DNA from 4 places in the Paenibacillus sp. PvR098 genome. Region 2 is predicted to be linked to each of the others. Evidence: riboswitches for the same ligand, from Rfam matches in the RefSeq annotation. Region 2 holds a riboswitch; each other region holds the start of a gene.

Region 1 (4,290 bases), 1.4 Mb from region 2:
GTAATCAACTGGGCAGGGACGGTAATATACATGCGGTGACTGAATGGTATAAGTCGTGCAGGCGAAGACCGGATGTCGTACTAGGGGAACAGCGGAACTTATGAAAAGTGAATCCTTCGTAGGAATTGACGGCTGCGCCGCGGGCTGGGTGTCGGTGGGCTGGCGGCCAACGGGAGTTGGATTGCTGGCGTGTTCGGCGATCTGATGAGCCTGTGGGAAGCGTACCGGGAGGCGGGATTGTTATTGATTGACATGCTGATCGGTCTGGCGGCCGCAACAGAGCCGCGACGTTGTGACGTGCTGGCGCGGCAGCTCTTGAAGCTTGGACGGGCGTCCAGTATATTCCCCGCGCCGGTACGCGAAGTCTTGACCGCGTCAGACTATGTCGATGCGAATGCACTGCAGCGCAGGGTCAGCGGTCGCGGCTTATCGCGTCAGTCTTGGGCGCTCGTACCGAAGATTCGCAGCCTGGACGAGCTCCGATGCAGAGCGGGAAGAGGAGTAAGGCGGGATTTGAAGAACGAATGATGCATCTGCGAGGTGTATATGGGCAAGCGGATGAGGTCGTTACCGAGCTAATGCACAGAAACCCGCGCAAAGCGCTTGCCCGTGATGACATCGCCGATGCGCTGGTACTTGCCGTAACGGCATGGTTAAGTGCAAGTGCGGGCAAGCTGAAGGAGGTTCCCAGGGAAGGAGATTGGGACCGCAATGGAAGGGGGCGAACCATCTCCTATTACTGTTTTTCTTAAAGACGAAAGGTTGGAGGAGTAATGCCGAATAAATGGGTAAGCATTATGGTTGAGAAAGCTGCGGATGGCATTTGTCTTTTAAAATGGGATGGACATCATTTGACCATTGAAGAGGCAAATCCGGCTTTTTACCAGATCATCGGCTATACAAAACAGGAGCTTTGGAAGGAAACCTTCTTATCTTTTTTATCGAACGAATACAGGGCATGGGTACTGAAGCGGTTGGAGTTTTTTGAGTATGAGGATACCTTGTTTTCAGAGGCATGTTGGACCGTAAAACACGGAATTCAAATGGACGTGGAGCTTTCCTTACGGGAAACAGTTATGGACGGGTCCCATTATTATATTATGATTGTTCGTGATGTTAGCGATAAAAAATGGATTCTGTGTCAAGGGTCCGGATTTGATATGAGAGGAACGCTTACGCCGAAATTTCGTTTTGTCGATTGCTCGTTCCACTCTCCACTGCTGGAGATGAAGAGAAGGGATCTTGTCTCGCAGTCTTTTCTTTCTTTTGTCGGGTCACGGAGTTTGCTCCAAGTAAGGCACATGCTCCGCCAAGCCGTATTGACAGGCTCTGGTTTTAGTATGAGCATGGAGTGGGTGAGCAACAATCAAAAAGCCGAAGTGGAGTTTCGTTTTCAGCCTTTGCTGAATGGTAGACAGGAAGTAACCCGAATTGCGTTTGTCGGAAGAAGACTTACGAAGGACGAAGCACAGGAGCAGTCCAAAATGGCCCTTTCGCTGAGGATGCTGATGGCGGAACGTCAAATAACGGTGACCAAGCTCTCGGAGCTTACCGGGCTGTCGATCGGTACGATTTCCAAAATAAGGAACGGAAAAATCACAAATCCTCACAAATATTCTATACAATGTATTGCGGAAGCGCTTGACGTCCATTTGAATGACCTCTGGAAGGAGTAGATATGTAATATAATGTAAAAACAATGAAGAATAATGCAAGGTTTTAACCTTTGTGTCGAATTTTAGCGAAAATTAACACGCGAATTACATACCACAAGAATGGAATAGCCCTTCTGGATATGTACATGTTGATGTTTGCCATCCCAATTGACTATAATTTAATTATTATTAATATTTTTTCATTACGATAATGGCAAACTTGCTGAAAGGCAAGGACGCAAAGCAATGGGCCTAAGGTTAGTATTCTAATACTATGGCTGCCATGCCGCCGATAATGGGAGGAACGTATGATTCGATGCACCTTTCCCCGGCTGGAGAAAGGTGTATTTTTGTCTTACCGTCAAACGTTTGATCCGATGGAAGGAGGTAGTCCGGATGTCCGACTCTATTTCGGAACTGGATTTGGTCAAAATGATAAAATCCATGGCGTTAGATTCTGCGCCTAATGAAACTGAATTCTCGGATTTTGCCAAAGGGGAAGACGACAGCAAGCAAAGGGAGTATACGGGTCAGGGTTGGTTGCGGGTAAGTGGAAATGAGATTTTTGTCCAAGATGACGCGACATCCCCCCTTACTATAGAGGCCATACCTCCGGTCAAGCTGACTATGAACGGAGAAACGGTATCCGGTGTGGTGACCGTAACATCAAAGGATAAGTTGATTTGGTCCGTAGAAGAATCTGCTTTGTTCGAAATCCAAGTGTCCGAGGATGGGATGCAAGCGCACTTGCTTGTGCGTTCGCCCGTCAGGTATGTATGGAAGCTCAGTGAGTGTGAGCCTGCGTCCCATTTGGTTCTCAGAGCGGAAGAAGACCAATCGATTATTTTAAATAAACTGGAACTTAATGATATTACTCATGAGCTGGACCGTTTGTCGATTGTGAAAAATCGAAATATTGGCGCCATATTCGAAGAAGTGCTGCATCCGACATATGAGCCGGTTCTAATCGCGCGAGGCAAGCCTCCTGTTCCAGGGAAGGATGCGGAGCTGCAGCTATTTTTCACGGAGCAAGTGGAAAATCAGTATGTGGAGATTGGCGGAGTCATAGATTACAGAAGTCATTTAAACATTCCGTCGGTAACTCCGGGAGATGTGATCGCCCGAAAAACACCGCCCGAGGAAGGGACTGTTGGATACGATGTCTATGGGAATTTTATTCGCCCTAAGGAGCCCCAGGACATTGTTATTGTAGCCAAAGATGGGGTGCAAATACGGGAGGATGGCTTCGTCATCGCTATGAGCGAAGGAAGACCGCGTATCACCGGGAACCAGACGAAGTTTTTTGATATTACCAAGGCGTTCATCGTTCCCGGCGATGTTAACATTGAAACGGGCCATATCGTATTCTCCGGCGACATTATTGTCTATGGAAATGTTATGGAGAATATGATCATAGAATCGCTTGGTAACGTCTATATCTCGGGCAGCGTCTATAACGCTACCGTTACGGCAACCGGGAGTATCCGTATTCAAGGAAATGCTATCAAAAGCAATCTGTATTCGGGCTATTTCGGGGTTCTCCATAACCGATTATACAACGGCTCCCAATTATTAATGTCCCAGTTCGAGCAGCTGATTGAAGCAGCCAAGATGCTCACTGAGATGGTGGAGAAGAAGGGGCAGAAGCCTCATTACGGACAAATTATTTTACTTTTGGTGGAGAATAAGTTTAAAGAAATTCCCAAACAGGCCAAAGAAACGTTGTCGGTCATCGTCAACATTCGATTCCGTGACAAAACGTCTTGGTTGAATCTGAAAGACATGCTGGAGCGATTCCTTCAGCTGTCGCGGATGCCTCAGCTGATTACGGAAGCAACCATTTTCGGTATTCTGAACTCACTCAAGGAGACCGTTCAACACGTCGGAAGTATGCAAGAGGCTAAAGTGCGGATTGATCTAGCGCAGTGCCATTTATCGACCCTCAAATCAAACGGCGACATACTTATTCGTAAAGAAGGAGTTCTGCAAAGCGATTTGTATTCGGCAGCCAATATTATTTTCTACGATAAAGATGCTGTATGCAGGGGATCTCGTTTGGAAGCGGATGGCGTCATTTCAGCGATGATGGTGGGTGGTCAAACGGGGGCGCCGTCGGTGCTGAAGTCCAAGACCAAAATTATGTTAAAAAGCATGAGCTCTGGAAGAGTGTGCATAGGAAATTACTGTATTGAAGTTTTCGATAGCATAGAGGATCAGACGATTGATTTGGAATGGGTGAAGAATCGGGCCTATTCCGCCATTGGTATTCAAAATCAACAGACGAACGGTAAATTGGCATGATGGTGGATGATAAAGTTTCTACTCCGTTGCTGGACATGTCGCATTTGCTGGGCAAGAGGTTGAAAAAAAATATATATAGTCGGTATGGAATATTAATTCTTCCTGCATCCTCCATTCTTACAACGGAAAGTATCCAATCGATTCATCAGCACGGCCTGAAACTTCGCAGTAATGATGTGGTTAGTCCGGAATTCGAGCCTGAGCAGCTTGTAGGGTTTGCCGTTAATGAGATGAAGGAGTTATTTGCGGATATCCGAACTGCCGGCCGGGTTCCCGTTGACAAGGTATATAGTACGGTTCTACCAGCCATCAACAAGCTTGTGAAAAGCTCTGA
Region 2 (4,290 bases):
GAAATACAAAAAGAACCGGGGTACCTTTGAAAGAGGTGGGTGAGCATTCCAGGCGAATGATCGCTGGATTCGACCAAGATTCGTCTATACCGTTCAAGCTGAGCTTCGTAAGCCGCAGCCGTCGCTGCGGGACTCGGCTGAGGCTTGGATTTTGGCGGGGGGTGCCCATCACACGGTCTTCTCTTACACCGTTACTGCGGGTGCATATATCCGACTGGGCGGAAATGACGGGAATGGGGTGCGTGGTCATCGATAAGCACACTTCCCCGCGAGCTTTCCGTAACGAACTGTGATTGAACGATGCCGCATGGCGTTTACGTTAAAACGAATAAAACTCTTGAATTATTAGTATATCCAATGCTATAATAATAGAGTCAACAAATGAATATTAGCAGTTCTTAGGAGGAGCCTGTCACAGACGCAATCAGTCTGTACAGGCTCCTTTTGTGCTGCAAATCAATTATGACGGGAGTGGTAGGCTTTGCTGTTTTTCTTTCAATTATTAATCATTTTGGTCTGCACGAAACTCGCAGGGGACCTCTGCGTAAGGCTTGGCCAGCCTGCTGTCCTAGGCAAGCTCATCGTGGGTATCCTCATTGGACCCGCGTTGCTGGGATGGATCCAAAATTCAGATTTGCTGCAAGCGTTCAGCCAAATCGGGGTTTTGTTATTGATGTTTATTGCCGGTTTGGAAACGGATGTCCAGGAGTTAAACCGGAACCGGAATTCATCGGTTACAGTGGCCGTCGGAGGGATAATCATGCCTCTGCTTGGAGGATACTACGGAGGGCAACTCATGGGGCTTGGGCAAGCCGAATCGTTGTTCCTGGGTTTACTGTTCTCGGCGACTTCCGTTAGTATTTCGGTGCAAACGCTTAAGGATTTGGGACAATTAAAAAGTAGAGAAAGCGTTACTATTCTTGGCGCAGCCATCGTTGACGATATTTTGGTCGTCATTCTGCTTGCATTCTTGATGAGCTTTTTTGTGGGCGGCGGGGACGTCAGCTTAGGGCTGCTGATAGGCAAAAAAGTACTGTTCTTTGCTCTCATCATTGTTCTCGGCTGGAAGGTCGTTCCATGGGTGATGAAACGGATCGCACCGCTGCGCGTGTCTGAAACGGTCATTACTGCTGCACTGATCGTCTGCTTCGGTTTTTCTTACCTTGCCGAGTCGCTGCAAATCGCTGGTATTATCGGTGCGTTCGCAGCAGGGATCGCGGTGGCCCAAACGAATTTTAAGACAGAAGTCGTGCACAAGCTGGAGCCAATCGCTTATGCAGTGTTCGTTCCCGTGTTTTTTGTCAGTATCGGTGTTTCCGTAACCTTTGACGGGATTATGGACCAGCTTCCGCTCATTGCCGGGCTTACTGTAATGGCCGTATTGACTAAGATCATCGGATGCGGCTTGGGAGCACGTGTGACCGGTTTTAATTGGAAATCGTCTTTAAGCATCGGAGCGGGCATGGTATCCCGCGGCGAGGTGGCCTTGATTATTGCGGCCATTGGACTCGAAATGAATCTTCTACCACAGGCGTTTTTCACATCGGTTATCATTGTCGTCATTCTGACTACCTTGATTACACCTCCGCTTCTCAAATTGTTGTTCGGTGAACAGAAGGAATTAGCGAGCAACAAGGGAGAAACAATGAGCATGTAGTCCCTCCTGAGGGTACTTGCCAGTGGGATGGCCTCGGCCATACAAGCTCCATCACCCAGAGAGGTACCAAACCGCCTTGACAGTTGGTTGACTTGTCCCTTTAACATGAACCTCGTCGATATGACGGTAATCTCTCAACACCTTCAGCGCCTCCGGCTTCTCAATTTCGAAGCTGGAAGCGCTCTTATTTTTCTTTTGACCCCTCAGGCCGACAATACGGTTTATTTGTGGTATGATGGAGAGAGTAATACCAAGATCTGAGTCGTGCGCGACCAAGTGTAAGGCTATTACTACAGGGCTCCGCTTCAGCCGGATGCGTTTGTTAACTATTTAAAGGAAGCCGTATAACGGTCTGTTGGTCTGCGTTTTCGCTCTTGTATTTTCGACATAGGATGCTATAATACATTTTACAATCGGTTTCATTCGAGCAAGGCAAACTTGACGGAAGTCAAGGAAGCAAGCTAAAGGGACTAATGTGTTAACTAAGTCGCCAGCAGCCGAAGGACCAGAGGATATCGTCTGATGCGGGCCTCCCATACGGCTATAGGGAGGTCTTTTTTAGTGAATCAGCATGTATATCGCAAGGTTCATACGAGTCTTACGAATCATCTTGACCAACGCACGTGCCCTTTATAGGTCATGGAAGCCGTTTATCCTTGCGAACATACAACATTCAAGTGGGGGTAATCCGGGGTGAAAAAAATAATAATCGTAGACGATTCCTTATTTATGCGAATGATTCTGAAAAATGCCTTGGATGAATTCGGGTATGAAATTGTGGCCGAGGCGAGTAATGGCGTAGAGGCCCTTACGCTTTATTCTGAACTTAAGCCGGATTTGGTTACATTGGATATTACCATGCCGGAGATGGACGGCCTTACCGCGCTGCAGGAAATCAAAAGGTTGGATCCGGAGGCGAAAGTCATCATGGTGTCTGCCATGGGGCAGCAGGCGCTTCTGATTCGAGCAGTATCGATGGGCGCTATCGATTTTATCGTCAAGCCCTTTAACAAAGATCGCGTCAGGGAGGCTTTAATGAAGGCTTTTGCCTGAACGCATTAGGCTTTGCAGCATCGTATCCACAAGAGGAGAAGAACGGGGAGCCGGTTTTCTTCTTTTTTGAGTTTGTGGCCGTTTCTTTGATACAATGAATGAAGCGCTTGCCTGAATGGGCAATCCATTCCAATACCAAGGAGGAGTAAAAATTATGGAAATCCACTATCATGGGCATTCCTGCGTGCAGCTTAGTCACGGAGGGCACTCTCTGATCATCGATCCGTTCATTTCAGGTAATCCTTTGGCCGCTACGAAACCGGAGGATCTACAGGTAGAGCACATTTTACTTACACACGCACACCAGGACCATATTCTGGATACTGTTCCGATCGCAAAGAAAAATGATGCCACTGTCATCGCTACCTTCGAGCTGGCAACGTACATGAGCTGGCAGGGGACGAAGACGTTTGCTATGAATATTGGCGGCCGCACCTCTCTTGGTTATGCAGACATCGAGATGATCCAAGCGTTTCACAGCTCCGGCATCGTGCTTGAGGAAGAAAAGAAGATCATTTATGGAGGCATGCCGGGCGGTTATATCATTCGCTGGAACGGGTTAACCATTCTTCACAGCGGGGATACCTCACTGTTCTCCGATATGAAGCTGATCGGAGAGCGTAACCAAATTGATCTGGCGTTTCTACCCATCGGCGATGTGTTTACGATGGGACCTCAGGATGCGGCACTAGCTGCAGAGTGGTTACGAGCCAAAACTGTTGTACCTCTGCACTTTAATACGTTCCCGCCAATCCAGCAGGATGCGCAAGCGTTCGCGGAAAGCCTTACAGCTAAGGGAATCACGGGCAGAGCGATGCAGCCGGGCGAAACCTGGATGCTAGAATAGACTTGGGGGTCGCAGTTTGAATCTCAACATCATACTCGTACATACGGAGGAGCAGCTTAAAGGCTGCTTTTCCGTTCGAATAAACGTGTTTGTGGAAGAGCAGCAGGTACCGCCAGATCTCGAAATGGATGAGTTCGACGATTCTTGGATGGCTTGCCGGCATTTTCTTGCAACCGAAGGCTCAAAGCCTGTTGGGGCTGCCCGCTGGCGGATGTATGACGGGCAGACGGCAAAGCTCCAGCGAATCGCCGTGCTCGCGTCTTATCGCGGACGTGGAATCGGCCGCGAGCTTATCCAAGCGATGGAGGCTGACATTCGGGCCCAAGGCGTTCCTGCGGTCATCCTGGATGCGCAGACGCAGGCTGAGTCATTCTACCGTAAGCTCGGGTACGAGACGATCTCGCCCGAGCCGTTTATTGATGCGGGCATATGGCACGTGCGCATGCGCAAGAAGCTCTTGTAGGTCGGCAGCCGACGGCACAACGTTGTTAGCGTGAAAATTAGTCTATCCAGCGGTCCGGCAAGGACAAGCCTCGGCTGTAAGGATGATTTTCAGCGTAGCGGCTTCTGAGGCTGATCAGCTCAACAATTGAACAGAGTTACTCTGCATTCATTAAGCTTCCGCAGCTTTCGCGCGGGGGCTTTTTATTTTCCCGCACTACCTATAGTGAATTAGGCTCGTCCTATGTTAGAATGTTTTTACTCAAAGGGGGATGCGGGAGAACATGAATAA
Region 3 (4,290 bases), 1.1 Mb from region 2:
AAATGGTTGCAATCGAACCTGAATTGAAAAGCCAAATAGCCAAGCCCAGGTTGAAAGGTATATCACGGAATACATCTTGTTCAATAACAATGAGCGCTTCCAGAAAAAAATGAGGCGACCTTTCTCCGATTGAATAACGGGAAATGGCCGCCGCATAGATTTATTCTGTTTTTCTTACTATCTACTTGACGGGGCTAATGTCTTGTACCCAAACTACTTCGCATTAAATAATCTCTTCATTGTGATGAATGCTTGTTGTTTTGTGAAATGTTCGGTGGAACCGAACTTATTGTTGCCAACGCTGCCCATCACTGCTGCATGATTAGTATTATCAACAATTGAACTCATAAGGGCTATCGATTCTATCGACCAGTTCGCCATGTTTTCCTCATCAGTAAAAGTGACAACGTTGGTACCTTTGGTTATTCCTAACATTCCTGAAACTCTTGATAACATGACTGCCGCTTCTTGACGGGTAATGAATCCGTTAGGGTCGAGTTTATTGTTGCCTCTCCCTCCGATAATACCCAGAGCATTAGCGGCTAATACAGTGGGATCAAATGTGTCTTCAAAGGTATCGTAGTTTATCTTTTTACCGGCGTTAGCAAGCATCTCGTCAACGGTTTTACCGGTTTTAACCGATAACAAATGCAATGCAAGTTTGCTGAAATCCGCACGATTAATGTTTGTCTTGTAACCATAATCTAATTCTATGGGTACGAGATTTAATGATGTCGCTGAACTAACTTCTGGTAATGCCCATGTTGAAGGAACATCCAATGGATTTTTAATAAAACCATAATTATCACCGTGGTTAATTTTTGCTCCGATTAATCCCTGGCTGGAACTATGCGCCCTTGCGTATTGCCCAGTTACTTCGGTGCCATTTTTGTCAATAAAAACTACTCCGCCATCTAATTTCTCTGCCCGAGCCAAGCCTTCGCTGAAGTCTTCCACCTGAGCGTACTTTTTCCCTAAATTCACCACTTGGTTACCGTTCTTATCCAGGATAACATAAATATCATCCGGACTATCCTCACGATAGGAAGCTATTGATTCTTATTTATGAACATCCAGTTATATCCGTTACCTATATTATTGAAACGTAATACACTTGCTACTCCTTCACTAAAATTCACGGCATCATCGTAAACAATCTTAGTTACTTCATCACCATTTTTATTGATCTAACCCCATTTTTCATTCTTCGAAACAACAGCTAATTCCTCATGGAAATTATTCACCCAGTCATATTTGAGTGGAATGACTTCTTTTCCGCTCTTATCGATAAATCCCCACTTGCCATTTTTATTTACTGCCGATAGACCATCATAAAATCCGGCGGTTTCAACAGAAATACCGTATCCATCATCGTCACGTATTTCATCATAATGGGGTTGAACGACTTCCTTCCCTTTCCTATCGATAAAACCCCATTTTCCATTTTTTCTTACCGCCGCTAGGCCTTCTCTGAAATTAAGTACCTCATCATAAGATGTTTTAATGACTTCCTTCCCGTACTTATCCAGGTAGACCCACTCGCCTTGTTTATTTTGATAACGAGCTAATCCCTCGCTGAATATATACACCCTGAATAATTTATTCGTATCCAAAAACAGATCGTCGATAATCAAATTTCCCTGTCTATCAATGACTCCCATGTTGCCGTAACGGGACAATTGAACCCAAGCCATGCCTTCGCTAAATGTATTTTGTACATCGTTAAAGCCGTAAAGACTCGTATATTCCTGCTCAATCGAGAAGCTTTCTTTTTCATCGGCGAAGACCACAGATTACATGTTAATCATTGCAGCAATGCTTAAACCAAACACGTTAACCGTTTCATCACTCTCTCTCCTTCGAAGTTAATGTTCTTAATAAATCTCACCTGTTGTATTATTTTGCTAATAGGCGTTATAGCCAAATCATCTTTAATGGACTCCGACTTTGCGCTAGATTTTGCGATGAGGTTAGCCAAATTGCTTATATTCTGCAATAAAGCCATGCTAAACGAGTAAGCAGCTTTCTATTTTGGATCATTCGATGTACAGCATACAGCATTGGTAAAGAGCAACTGGAGATGCGGAGGAGGCACGGAAGCCTGTTTTTGAAGTACTGAACTGCTTACATGGTTGCGTTTATCGCGCATTAAAAAGTGCGTGATAAACGCATTTTTTTGCGTAAGTCGCGTAGTAACCACACGTGAAAAACACGCTTTTTCAAGCGTGACTCACGCGGTGAAATGTGCGTGAAAAAGGCTTATTTTTCGGTTACTGTCGAATGATGTCATTGTATACTTTGTAATAGGGTTATATACCTAGGTCGTTGTATCGAAGTCCAGTCTCGAATGAAGTTGAAACAGTCGTATGGATAGTACAAAGGTTACAAAGGTTCTTATTTTAATAGTCCAATCAGCATGTGCACCATTCTATTCATTTCTTAACGATAACGGCCAACCCATTCGAAAGGTGGGGACGCAAAGCCAAGGGTCAACGGCGTGTAACACGCTACGGCAGCCGGGTTACCGAATTAGGAGGATTTCTATACACGAATCCAGTCCCTTATTCGGACTAGATTTTTAAATTTAAGGAGGAAAAAACCAGTGGCTCTTGTTAAAAACAACTTTAAAAAAAACAACGATATTCTTGAAGAAAACATTCGGGCGATTCTTGAGGAAATTGGTGAAAATCCAAACAGGGAAGGCCTTTTGGATACCCCAAAACGAGTAGCAAAAATGTACAGGGAGGTGTTTGCCGGTGTCGAGGTCAATCCCGAAACGGCATTAACCACAACGTTTGAGGAAGATTATGAAGGAATCATAACCGTAAAAGACATTACTTATTATACGTTCTGTGAACACCACCTGATTCCTTTTTATGGGAAAGCCCATATCGGTTACATACCGGACGGAAGAATTGTAGGTTTAAGCAAATTTGCCAGATTAGTGGAGCTCGTTTCCCAGCGGCCGCAAGTACAAGAGAGAATGACCCAGCAAGTCGCAGCTGCCATTATAAACGTGCTGAAACCAAAAGGTGTCATCGTGACGATTGAGGGAACCCATTTATGTATGTGTGCAAGAGGGGTTAAAAAACCTGGCACTGCTACAGTGACAACGGTGAAAAAAGGGATATTCACCGAAAGCGTTGCTTTATGTGAAGAATTTGACCGTTCCATTTCGCGCATTTGAATCGTTCAATAACAGAGGCGGGGGACACCATTATGCTTTATTTATCAAGAAGAGTCGATTTTTCCGCAACCCATGTTTATCGCGTTCCGCAATGGAGTGATGAAGAAAATCGCCGAATTTTTGGGCTTTGTAATAATCCAAGCGGACACGGACACGATTATAAACTTGAAGTTATGGCCAAAGGATTGTTAAACGAAAGCACGGGCATCGTGGTTAATACAACGGACATTAAGCGTATCGTGAATTCGTTTGTCGAACGGGAACTCGACGGTAAATTTTTGGATCGCGAACACCCATATTTTCAAATTCACATACCGACTACGGAGAGCCTTGTAGAGTATATTTGGTTTTCCCTTGAGTCTCAGTTTGACGGATGTGAACTGCATCGGATTAGATTGCATGAAAACGACTTTTTATATTCGGAAAAGGAGGCGGGCTCATTGACCCGGCTTACTCGAAAGTATCACTTTTGCGCGGCACACCGTTTACACAGCGATCATTTAACGGCAGAAGAAAATCTCGAGTTGTTCGGCAAGTGCAATAATCCCCACGGACACGGCCATAATTACTACCTTGACGTAACAGTCACAGGGACACCCGATCCCGTCACGGGAATGATTATGAATTTGGCTGAACTGGATGAAATTGTGGAGAGGGTCGTACTTGCTAAGTTCGACCATAAACATTTAAACCTGGATACAGATGAATTTAAAGAGTTGAATCCGACTTCGGAAGTCGTTGCTCTGGTCATTTATAACATGCTGCAACCGCATCTTCCTAAACTTTATAAGATCGGACTTTGGGAAACCGAAAAAAATTATTTTGAATATTATGGACCAGGAGAATAAAGATGATTGATTTTGAACAACTCAAAGGGAAAACTATTGCCATTACAGGGGCCTCCCGTGGAATCGGTAGAGAAACGGCAGGTTTACTCAGTCAACTGGGGGCGAATCTTGTTCTTGGGGCAAGAAACGAAGAAGATTTAAAATCGGTTACCGACCAAATGAATTCGCGAACATTAGTATTACCTTTGGATGTATCCGATGAAACGTCTGTAAACACATTTACGAAAGAAGCGGTATCGCATTTCAAAAGAATTG
Region 4 (4,290 bases), 2.1 Mb from region 2:
TTTTTCCACATCACTTTCCTCTGTTTGAAGGTAAGTGAATATGCTTTTTTGAATTTCGCTTCTGTCCATAGTTTCAGACAGTTTCATTTGTTCGAAAAGCTCATTTACTGCTTGGATTGCTTTATCTCCGGATACTTTCTCTTTATCTTTTTCCACTTTAGCTTCGACTTTTCCATCATCATCTTTATATTCGAGTTTTAATTTCTGCTTATCGGACAGCTCGATCTCTAACTCAAACTTTTCGATCCCGTGAGCATTGGCTTCTTTTTCTGGCCGTTGCTCCTTGTCTCTATTGTCTCTATTGTCTCTATTATCTCTGTTATCTCTGTTATCTCTGTTGTCTTTGCGAGACTTTTCTTCAGACTTCTCGTCTTCATTTTCCCATTCAATTTCAACTTTACTGCCGTTCGAGAACTTGATTTCGATTTCCAGCTCTTTAACCTCGCTAATCTCCGCTTCCAGCGCTGTTAAGATTTGATTGACGATCTCTTGCTTCGTCATTTGAGGTGTAAACGCAGCCTGTTTAAGGAAATCTTCTACGGCTTGAACCGCTTCGTCTCCCTTCAGTTTTTCCTTGCCTTTTTCACCTTTGGTTTTCTTTTCAACCTCGGCACGTATCTTTCCATCGTTATTCTTATACTTTAATTCAATCTCACTGCCTGACGTTAATTCGATATCCGTTTTAAATTCGTTGATTCCGGCTGTCTTCTCATCAACCGTCTCTTTATTGATGAAGCTTGCTTCCAGCACGACATCATTCTCAACGGTCAGTGACACCACATCGCCTACAAGGAGCTGGGATGCCGGAATAAACCGCTGATTGTACGGAACTGCAAGGTCCGGCGAAATTTTATAGGTAAATGAATCTTGATTAAAGCTTTGAACTGCGATGGAACCATACGTACTGGAATAGACACTGTCCGTCACATTACGGTCAAAATTCAACGCAGTTATTGTTCCTTTGATGGTGACCGCTCCGGATTGCTCAAGTAAGTTGTCATTGGTTCTTACGAGCAGTGCAGCCATCTCAGCGCGTGTAACGTTATTATTGGGCTTGAACGTCTCATCAGGATAACCGCTAACAATGCCTTGTTGAACAGCTATGTTTACATATCCAACCGCTCCGGCCGGAATATCTCCAGCATCTTTAAAATCCGGAACGGCCGTCATTTGACTAAGCGCCTCTTTTTGTAGCCCCAGAGCTTTTACTAGTAGGCCCGCTACCCAAACCCGGCTTGCTGGTGTATTCGGTTGAAGCCTTTCTTCTGAAGTATCGAAAAGGCCTTGCTCCAAAGCGATGATAACGTATCCTTTGGCCCAGCTGTAATTGCTATCGATGATCGAAGCATCTTTGAAGTGGAGCTTGCTATCACCCGGCTTTGCTTTGGCCTGCTCTTCCAGTCCCATGAGCCGAACAGCCGTAACTACGGCTTCAATACGACTAACAGGCTGATTAGGACGAAAAGTGCCGTCTTCATAACCGGACAATACATTCTTGGATTTCATCTTCCCAATAGATTCCGCTGCCCAGGCTGCTTCTGCCGAGTCATTAAAACCAAGGTTTAATGCACTACGATTTGCACTTGAATCCGTTGTTTCCGGTTCAGCCGCAAAGCTTTGTCCTGCCAAACTCAACACCAATAATGAAATCATGAATACCTGCATTACATAACGAAGCTTTCTCATCATACGCCTCCTTGGACTAAACACCTCTTATAAAACACAAAAAAAGCTTATCTGCGCTGCGCAAAGATAAGCTTGTGTGTTTTACTAGCTTTCTCGGCAACTGGCTGGCATAGTTCAAAACCTTAGCCCCTGTAGCTTTGCGTCATCACCTTTCAATGATTTTGCCTTTATCAAGTTTTTTTATAAAAATAGCTTCAAGCTCATTATAACAGTTTTCCGTTATCTGACAAGTGTCGACATTTTTTTGAAATGTCGATTAGGCGGTTATGCAAAAAGCCGACCTAGAGGGGCCGGCTGATTTTACACTATATTTTAAACTTCAATGCTCTAAGCATTACGGTTACGGTTTCGGCACGGGTTGTATTCCCTTTTGGCTTTAGTGTACCGTCCTCATAACCATTCATTAGTCCTGCTGAAGTAGCGGTAGAAACTACAGCCTTTGCCCATTCAGAAATGTCCGAGTTATCACTATAGACCTCGCCATCTGCAACCAATTCCATTTGAAGTACGGCAATCATCATCGTATCATCCTGGCCTTGCTGAACCCTCATCTGCAGTTCGCTGCTTACTTTATTCAAATCGCTTGTATGTTGAATCCATTGAACATGCTTGTCGATTTGCGGCAGGACATATTTCCGGATTCCCCTTGTCTCTCGATGATCCTTATTACCTATCCACTCCTTAATCTTTGACAGCATATCATTGCCCCCCATCATAAAAACAGGAATATAGGACTAACTTTATATATCCATATAATTAGTAAATACGCCGTTAAAATTCGATACCCGTCCGTTGTCCTATATTTTTTCTTTTGAAAAATAGTCAAGGTTGGAACAGGGAGTCGGGGCTCTCTCATAGGTTACTGAAGATAAGAAAAGAAAAAGCAGCCATCACCGTTCAATCGAACGGCAATGGCTGCTCAAAGCTGCTGTATTTGAACAGAACTTGCTAAAACTCAACCCTTATTTGGCCTGAGCCAAATCCTGTATTCCCGTATTCGCTTTGACCAATATCTCATCGTACTTCACATCATCCCGCTTCGCGGAAAGGAAGGTTCCGAGGAAAGCGGCCAAAAAACCTAGCGGAATCGAGATGATCCCCGGATTCGTAAGCGAAATGAGCGGTGTGCCGACGAAAATCGCTTTACCTTCTACCGGATCCCAGACGTTAGGACTGATGCCTACCAGAATGAGTGCGCTGAGTACGCCGACAATCATGCCTGTAACCGCTCCCGCTGTATTGAACCTTTTCCAGTATACCGTGAACAAAAGAACCGGCAGATTGGCACTGGCTGCCACAGCAAAAGCTAAGGCTACAAGGAACGCGACATTCAGCTTCTGCGCAAACAGTGCAAGAATGATCGATATGATCGCTACGCCGACGGAAGCTAGTTTCGCCGCTTTGATTTGCTCCTTCTCGTTCGCCTTTCCATTGCGAACAATATGATTGTAGAAATCGTGGGCGAAGGCGGAAGCGGCAGAAAGCACAAGACCAGCGACAACAGCCAGAATCGTTGCAAAAGCTACGGCCGATACAAAGGCGAACAAAAATTCTCCGCCAAGGGCTCTAGCCAGGAGAGGAGCAGCCATATTGCCTGCGGCATTTGCGCTCACAATGGCATCCTTACCTACGAAAGCCGCTGCGCCGAAGCCGAGGAACACGGTCATCACGTAGAACAGGCCTATAACCCAAGTGGCGACGACTACCGATTTGCGTGCCGTAGGCGCGTCTTTAACCGTGAAGAAACGGATCAATATATGCGGCAGTCCGGCCGTCCCCAACACGAGGGCAAGGTTTAGAGAAATCGTATCGAGTCCATTCCCGAATTTGTTGCCGGGATTCAAAAAAGCTTCTTTCAGCGCGGTAGCATTTCGCATCTCGTCGAACATATGCCCGATGCTGAAATTGAATTTGGCGAAAACAATGAGCGAAATAATAAACGTACCGGCGACAAGCAATACGCATTTGATAATTTGCACCCAGCTCGTTGCCGTCATACCGCCGAAAACAACATACACGGTCATGAGGACACCCACGATGAGCACTGAGGTTGTGTAATCGAGGCTTGGGATCAGAAGAGCGATAAGGCCGCCGGCACCGACCAGCTGTGCGATCATGTAGAAGATGGAAATGACGATGGAATTGATCGCAGCTACGCCACGAATCTTCTTATGATCGAAACGGGCGGCAATCATATCGGCCATCGTATACTTCCCTAAATTTCGAAGCGGCTCGGCTACGAGATACAGCACAACCAGATAAGCAACCAGGAACCCGATGCTGTAGAAAAATCCGTCAAAGCCGAACAGCGCAACCATTCCCGCAATACCCAGGAAGGAGGCGGCGGACATGTAGTCACCCGCTATGGCAAGCCCGTTCTGCCAGCCGGTCAAGCCTCCGCCGGCCGTATAAAACTCGCTTGTTGTTTTTGTTTTTTTGGAGGCGTAATAAGTAATCACGAGCGTGCCGAGAACGATAACGAGAAACAGCAAGAAGGCTGTATTCATGGATTATCCCGCCCTTCTTTCCACAGAATGCACTTGCTTTTTAATTTCTTCACAAATCGCGTCGAAGGTTACAGATTGCTTGGAATAGAGGGAGCAC

The links. Region 2 has a riboswitch for cyclic di-GMP ahead of JOE45_RS07270 (response regulator). Riboswitches for the same ligand answer to the same signal wherever they lie in the genome.
Region 1: another riboswitch for cyclic di-GMP. It lies ahead of JOE45_RS00110 (FapA family protein); the one in region 2 lies ahead of JOE45_RS07270 (response regulator).
Region 3: another riboswitch for cyclic di-GMP. It lies ahead of folE (GTP cyclohydrolase I FolE); the one in region 2 lies ahead of JOE45_RS07270 (response regulator).
Region 4: another riboswitch for cyclic di-GMP. It lies ahead of JOE45_RS17655 (S-layer homology domain-containing protein); the one in region 2 lies ahead of JOE45_RS07270 (response regulator).

The regions. Positions count from the first base shown of each region.
Region 1 covers NZ_JAFIBU010000001.1:20,092-24,381, forward strand. Annotated here, with positions in the region: partial or broken gene JOE45_RS23270 (DUF429 domain-containing protein) at 205-752, shown strand; gene JOE45_RS00105 (PAS domain S-box protein) at 774-1,676, shown strand; cyclic di-GMP riboswitch class I at 1,859-1,949, shown strand; gene JOE45_RS00110 (FapA family protein) at 2,052-3,956, shown strand; gene JOE45_RS00115 (HD-GYP domain-containing protein) at 3,953-4,290, shown strand, end outside.
Region 2 covers NZ_JAFIBU010000001.1:1,449,375-1,453,664, reverse strand. Annotated here, with positions in the region: partial or broken gene JOE45_RS07280 (L-arabinose isomerase) at 104-293, shown strand; gene JOE45_RS07275 (cation:proton antiporter) at 482-1,657, shown strand; cyclic di-GMP riboswitch class I at 2,079-2,159, shown strand; gene JOE45_RS07270 (response regulator) at 2,351-2,710, shown strand; gene JOE45_RS07265 (metal-dependent hydrolase) at 2,865-3,557, shown strand; gene JOE45_RS07260 (GNAT family N-acetyltransferase) at 3,574-4,020, shown strand; gene JOE45_RS07255 (ABC transporter ATP-binding protein) at 4,283-4,290, shown strand, end outside.
Region 3 covers NZ_JAFIBU010000001.1:2,509,806-2,514,095, reverse strand. Annotated here, with positions in the region: gene JOE45_RS24005 (S-layer homology domain-containing protein) at 214-984, opposite strand; gene JOE45_RS24205 (WG repeat-containing protein) at 1,050-1,187, opposite strand; gene JOE45_RS12450 (WG repeat-containing protein) at 1,188-1,790, opposite strand; cyclic di-GMP riboswitch class I at 2,441-2,529, shown strand; gene folE (GTP cyclohydrolase I FolE) at 2,603-3,187, shown strand; gene JOE45_RS12440 (6-carboxytetrahydropterin synthase) at 3,220-4,035, shown strand; gene JOE45_RS12435 (SDR family oxidoreductase) at 4,038-4,290, shown strand, end outside.
Region 4 covers NZ_JAFIBU010000001.1:3,553,386-3,557,675, reverse strand. Annotated here, with positions in the region: gene JOE45_RS17655 (S-layer homology domain-containing protein) at 1-1,686, opposite strand, end outside; cyclic di-GMP riboswitch class I at 1,779-1,862, opposite strand; gene JOE45_RS17650 (S-layer homology domain-containing protein) at 1,992-2,384, opposite strand; gene JOE45_RS17645 (solute symporter family protein) at 2,649-4,193, opposite strand; gene JOE45_RS17640 (DUF485 domain-containing protein) at 4,197-4,290, opposite strand, start outside.